DNA from 2 places in the Paenibacillus sp. FSL R7-0312 genome. Region 2 is predicted to be linked to the other one. Evidence: a T-box and tRNA genes for the amino acid it is inferred to sense, from the RefSeq annotation. Region 2 holds a T-box; the other holds one or more tRNA genes.
What was found. The T-box of region 2 lies ahead of pheS (phenylalanine--tRNA ligase subunit alpha). A T-box ahead of a tRNA ligase gene usually reads a tRNA of that ligase, here a tRNA-Phe.
Positions count from the first base shown of each region.

Region 1 (3,265 bases), 5.7 Mb from region 2:
GTAAACGGCGGCCGTAACTATAACGGTCCTAAGGTAGCGAAATTCCTTGTCAGGTAAATTCTGACCCGCACGAATGGCGTAACGACTTGGGCGCTGTCTCAACGAGAGATCCGGTGAAATTTTAATACCTGTGAAGATGCAGGTTACCCGCGACAAGACGGAAAGACCCCATGGAGCTTTACTGCAGCTTGATATTGAATTTGGGTACGATCTGTACAGGATAGGTGGGAGCCGTTGAGGCAGGAGCGCAAGCTTCTGCGGAGGCGCCGTTGGGATACCACCCTGATCGTATCTAGGTTCTAACCTAGTACCCTAAGCGGGTACGGGGACCGTGTCAGGCGGGCAGTTTGACTGGGGCGGTCGCCTCCTAAAGAGTAACGGAGGCGTTCAAAGGTTCCCTCAGAATGGTTGGAAATCATTCGCAGAGTGCAAAGGCATAAGGGAGCTTGACTGCGAGACCTACAAGTCGAGCAGGGACGAAAGTCGGACTTAGTGATCCGGTGGTACCGCATGGAAGGGCCATCGCTCAACGGATAAAAGCTACCCTGGGGATAACAGGCTTATCTCCCCCAAGAGTCCACATCGACGGGGAGGTTTGGCACCTCGATGTCGGCTCATCGCATCCTGGGGCTGAAGTAGGTCCCAAGGGTTGGGCTGTTCGCCCATTAAAGCGGTACGCGAGCTGGGTTCAGAACGTCGTGAGACAGTTCGGTCCCTATCTGTCGTGGGCGCAGGAAATTTGAGAGGAGCTGTCCTTAGTACGAGAGGACCGGGATGGACGTACCGCTGGTGCATCAGTTGTTCCGCCAGGAGCATGGCTGAGTAGCTACGTACGGACGGGATAAGCGCTGAAAGCATCTAAGCGTGAAGCCCCCCTCAAGATGAGATTTCCCAACTAGTAAGACCCCTTGAAGACGACGAGGTAGATAGGTTGGAGGTGGAAGTGCAGCAATGCACGGAGCTGACCAATACTAATCGGTCGAGGGCTTATCCAAATTTCTTAGAGCGCAGATTCGTTTCGGATTCAGTTTTCAGGAATTAATTTCCTGTGCGGATTTACATGGCTACCATTTATTTGGAGAGATACCCAAGTGGCTATAAGGGGACCCTCTGCTAAGGGGTTAGACTGCGTAAGCGGTGCGAGGGTTCGAATCCCTCTCTCTCCGCCATTATAAATCCAATACTTGTAGTGTGGCGGCGTAGCTCAGCTGGCTAGAGCGTACGGTTCATACCCGTGAGGTCGGGGGTTCGATCCCCTCTGCCGCTACCATACATACCCGGAGGCTTAGCTCAGCTGGGAGAGCATCTGCCTTACAAGCAGAGGGTCGGGGGTTCGAACCCCTCAGCCTCCACCATTTTTAAATTTTAGATCCGCCTTACACCGTGCCGGTGTAGCTCAACTGGTAGAGCAACTGACTTGTAATCAGTAGGTTGGGGGTTCAAGTCCTCTCGCCGGCACCATTTTTACAACAAATTGTGGAACCGTGGTGTAGTTGGCCTAACATGCCTGCCTGTCACGCAGGAGATCGCGGGTTCGAATCCCGTCGGTTCCGCCATTTTTTTTGTTTTAAGGCTTATTTTATGGCTCGGTAGCTCAGTCGGTAGAGCAAAGGACTGAAAATCCTTGTGTCGGGGGTTCGATTCCCTCCCGCGCCACCATTATGGAGGCTTAGCGAAGTGGCCAAACGCATCAGACTGTAAATCTGCTCACGTACGTGTTCGGTGGTTCGAATCCATCAGCCTCCATCCCTTTTTATGAGCCATTAGCTCAGTTGGTAGAGCACCTGACTTTTAATCAGGGTGTCGAAGGTTCGAGTCCTTCATGGCTCATCCTAATTCAGAAGTCATCACTTTCATGTGATGGCTTTTTTTATGTTTTCAGGAGGTCTGTATAATAAAAAGTATATAAATTACCCGGAAGTCGTTTAAAATAGCTCCCCTCGTTTAATTATAAGTCTATAATGCTGTAGAAATGAGGGAATGACAATTGATATATGATGCGATTATAGTGGGCGGCGGTTTTGCGGGGCTTCAGGCGGCTATTCAATTGGGACGTTACTCGGTCCATCAGGTGCTTGTAATTGATGCAGGAGGCGGAAGATCAAGCATATGCCGGAATTATCATAATATATTGGGCTGGCCTGACGGTGTGCCGGGTGAGGAACTGCGGGCCAGGGGGAGGCTTCAGGCGGAAAGGGCAGGTGTAACGTTTCAGAAGGATAGAATAGTTAAGGCCGAGAAGCCGGATGAATTATTCATACTTCACGGAACCGGGGGGCAGCAATATGTAGGCCGGACTCTGTTGCTTGCTACTGGAGTAATGGACCGGTTTCCTGAGCTGCCGGGCTTACTGCCTGCCCTTGGTATGACAATCTATGTTTGCCCGGACTGTGATGGCTTTGAAATTCAGAACCGGCAGACCGTATTGATAGGCTCTGGTGATGTAGGCGCTAATATGGCTTTTGTTTTAAGGGAACGCACAGGTGATTTGACCTACATTAATCATGAACGTACACCCGTTTCGGCGGAAAATCGTAACCGGCTGCAGGATGAGGATATACAGTATATCGAAGAACCGGTTGCCCGCATTGAGGAAGAGAACGGAAGAATTAAGGCGGTAGCCATGGAGAACGGTGAGGTGCTGTCGGCAGAGCGCGGGTTTATTGCTTTTGGACAGAATCCGGTACATTCTGAGCTAGCCGTACAGCTGGGAGTAACGCTCCATAAGAATAAGCATGTGGAGGCGAATAAACGCTCATTAATGACTAATATTGAGCATGTATGGGTGGCAGGAGATGTTGCAGTGCATGCGGAGCAGGCGACGGTCGCTATGGGTGAGGGAGCCATTGCCGGGATCTGGATGCATAAGACTTTGAAAAAGATGAATCCGGTAATTCTGCCTCCTTCGAAGAAGCATTATGCAGCAAAATAGACTTTTGATACACTGCTGATCAAATGTCACTCAGGGTTCAGAAGAGCTATTCCGCAATTTGCAGCAAAATATGATAAAATAGGCGAAAAGAGCAAAAGTGGTGGAGAATGGTGACGATGGATAGTGAGGTTTTGCGTCAAAAATTGGAGCAACTCACCGGAAAGAGAACCGGAATCAAGCAGCTCGGGAGGCAGCATTCAGCTTCTCTTTTTGGCATGGGCACGGAGAAGGATCAAGAGCAGGCAGTCTTTCATGAGGGATATTTGTGGATTCCCCTATATGAGAATGACGGGCGTATAACCGCGGTGTGGGTGGAGACAGAAGGGCTGTCGC
Region 1 covers NZ_JBBORE010000001.1:1,213,360-1,216,624, reverse strand. The annotation lists rRNA gene MKX70_RS05120 (23S ribosomal RNA) at 1-995, shown strand, start outside; tRNA gene MKX70_RS05115 (tRNA-Ser) at 1,078-1,169, shown strand; tRNA gene MKX70_RS05110 (tRNA-Met) at 1,194-1,270, shown strand; tRNA gene MKX70_RS05105 (tRNA-Val) at 1,280-1,355, shown strand; tRNA gene MKX70_RS05100 (tRNA-Thr) at 1,386-1,461, shown strand; tRNA gene MKX70_RS05095 (tRNA-Asp) at 1,479-1,556, shown strand; tRNA gene MKX70_RS05090 (tRNA-Phe) at 1,584-1,659, shown strand; tRNA gene MKX70_RS05085 (tRNA-Tyr) at 1,664-1,746, shown strand; tRNA gene MKX70_RS05080 (tRNA-Lys) at 1,758-1,830, shown strand; gene MKX70_RS05075 (NAD(P)/FAD-dependent oxidoreductase) at 1,988-2,932, shown strand; gene MKX70_RS05070 (PucR family transcriptional regulator) at 3,049-3,265, shown strand, end outside.
Region 1: it has a tRNA-Phe gene. The T-box ahead of pheS (phenylalanine--tRNA ligase subunit alpha) is inferred to sense a tRNA for this amino acid. The anticodon was not compared.

Region 2 (3,265 bases):
CCTTTTGTTTCAGATGTATTTATCTCTCCATGCCGGCCTATGCTTGGCGCGCGGGAGCGGATCTAAAACAAGCCACGATGCCAACTTCGTTCTATTAAAATTCCTGTAAAGCAGTGTTCCTACAGAGAATATTTGGACTTCCGGCCGCTGTTGTCCCCAGATTTCTTTATTTATACCGCTCTTCGCGGTTGAAATCCGGTGACAAAGGCGGACGCTGACGCTCCTACAGTTCCAAAATCCCCCTCCGGTCCTTCTATTACAGTCATTTCTATAGAACAGCCGTCATCGGCTTGCCAGTATCCAATCCCACGCACCCCGCACACCCGCCAAATCTCTAAATCCCCTTGAACTGCTTCACAAAACCCATATCATTCGTGTAGAAGTAGCGGATGTCATCGATTCCGTATTTCAGCATCGCGATCCGTTCCGCACCCATACCGAATGCGAAGCCGCTGTAAACTTCAGGGTCGTATCCGCCCATCCGCAGCACATTCGGGTGAACCATACCTGCACCAAGGATCTCCAGCCATCCACTCTGCTTGCAGAGACGGCAGCCTTCGCCGCCGCATTTGAAGCAGCTTACATCCACCTCAACGCTCGGCTCGGTGAACGGGAAGAAGCTCGGACGCAGGCGGATGCCGGCCGTAGGACCGAACATCTCTTTCATGAACTGCTGCAGTGTCCCCTTCAGGTCGCTCATCCGGATATTACGGCCGATGACCAGACCTTCAATCTGATGGAACTGGAAGGAATGGGTCGCATCGTCATCATCGCGGCGGAACACTTTGCCCGGACAGATGATTTTGACCGGAGCTTCGCCATTCATAGCCTGCATGGTGCGGACCTGCACCGGAGAAGTCTGTGTGCGCATCAGAATGTCTTCCGTTATATAGAAGGAATCCTGCATATCACGGGCCGGATGGTTCTTCGGCAGGTTAAGGGCTTCGAAGTTGAAGTAGTCTGTCTCCACTTCCGGTCCTTCTTCAATCTGGAAGCCCATCCCGATGAAAATATCCTCGATATCCTGGATCACCCGGCTCAGCGGGTGAACTCCGCCCTGCGGCAGGCCGCGGCCCGGCAATGTAACATCAACCTTCTCCGCATTCAGACGGTTCTGTGTTTCCTGCTGCTGGAAGAGCTCCTGCTTCGCGCCGATGACCTCTTCAATGGCACTGCGTACCAGGTTGGCCACTTGGCCGATCACCGGACGTTCCTCTGCGCTGAGCCCGCCCATACCGCGCAGAACTTCAGTAAGCTCACCTTTTTTACCAAGGTATTTCACGCGCACATCATTCAGAATCTGCGGATCGGTTACCTCCTGCAGCTTCGCCAATGCCTCGGCCTTCAATGCTTCCAATTTCTCTTTCATGCCTTGTACTGCCCCCTTAAATCTCGTATTGTTCAACAAAAAAAGGCCTTTCCTCCCGGTAAAGGGACGAAAAGACCGTGGTACCACCCTTGTTAGACGGCTGCAGCGCTTCCCTTAAGAGCAATATTCCCTCTTTCGGTGCGGTGGAGACCTGTCTCACTTTAACAGAAATAACGGTCTGCGGCCGGTATCCCCTACTGTCTCCCTCAAGGCGAACCTGAGTGGAATTCAGGGAACTGCTCCGGAGTGAACTTCGGCAGCTCTGCTCTCTTAGAAACGCTCTCAATCTGCGGCGCTTCCTCCCTGTAAGCCAGGCACTGCGTACTTTTCTCCATCAATGCATTTATGCGGATTGTGTCAAATACACTCGATCTTCCAGTTCAGAAGATATGTCTATTTATTATATGCAAAAACAGCGCTTTTGACAAGTTGCACAATTTTAGGTTAATTTTTATCTTCCTTTAAGCTTCCTTTAAGCTTCAGCACCGTTTGAAGGGCTTTTTTTCAGCAGACGTTCAGCCGGATTTGATATTTTCCCTATTGAGAAAAGCCTAGCTGTCCTTATTTTGAATGCGGCAGCTTTGGGATCGTATCGGCTTTTATACAGGGAGGGAATTTCATGCTTAAACGAAGAAAGGCATTTGTCCTGCTGTTACTCAGTACATTTGCTGCAAGTCAACTCGCGGGGATCGCGGGAACCACGGCGTTTGCTGCCCCGGCCAGTACAGCCACTGCCAAAACAGCGGCCACAGTAACGGAAGTCTCCACACTCACCGGTCTCAGCGCGATTAAGCTCGGCACTACGCTTAGTGTGAAGCTGAGCCATGTAGGCATTCAGAGCCAAACCGGAGGTAATATTCTCACCTATACACTCACTTATACTAACAATGCTGGCAGTAGCGTCAATCTGGTGAACTATTTCTCCAAGATTGTGACTACCGGCGGCAGCATCATCAAGGGAATCCCCGTCACCGCAGACAGCACTACCAAGAAGATAGCTGCGAAGCAGAGCACCAGCATTACATATTATGCGAATATCGGAACAGCCGCCTCGGTCAAAGGGCTTAAAGTCAACATGTACGGCTGGAACTTCAGCTCCGATAATTATGAACAGCGTATAGGTACTTTTACCGTTCCGTCTAACTATTCGCTGTCCGCCCTTAAGGGTGAGATCCGCAAAGTTGAACTAAGCAGCATTCCGGTCAACACCAAAGCTGAATCTGTGCAAATCTATAAATATAACGGCAAGGTCTATGCCAAGGTTGGACTGAGCTTAACAAATCTGGGCACCAAGGTGCTTACAGACCCGGGCTACAGCCTGTACCTGAAATCCTCGGGCGGCTCTACCTTCACGCTCACGCTGGATGACAGCAGCTCTGAATACAAGATTCAGCCTCAGGAGAAGAAGACGCTCTACTATATGACTGAGATTCCCTCCTACATGAACGTCACCAAGATGACGCTGCAGATCGCCAAGCTGGATGAAGGGCTGAAGCTCTATCTTCCGGTCTCCTCCTATTCCCTTCCTGCTGCGGGTACAGCTGATTTCACCGTGGCGGCTGGCTATACCAAGAAGATCTCCATCGACAGCAATATTGTAGACATGAAGCTCGCGGACGCAAGTGTGCATGCAGACAATGGCAACGCCGTGTGGAGTTATCAGCTCACCCTTAAAAATGCCGGCACCAAAGCAGTGACTTTACCTGCGTATGAGCTTGCTGTCAAATCCGCTGAAGGCTATACCTTCCCGGTAACAACGACTGCGTTCAGCTCCCTTACCTTGAAGCCGCTGGAAGAGAAGCTGATTGAACTAACCGCCAGCGTTCCGCTTGAACTGGGTCAGGATACGCTCGAACTGCAAATGGTTGCCCCTGCGGGCAGCAGCACCAGTACCAC
Region 2 covers NZ_JBBORE010000001.1:6,953,175-6,956,439, forward strand. The annotation lists gene pheS (phenylalanine--tRNA ligase subunit alpha) at 335-1,369, opposite strand; T-box leader at 1,429-1,716, opposite strand; gene MKX70_RS30175 (hypothetical protein) at 1,989-3,265, shown strand, end outside.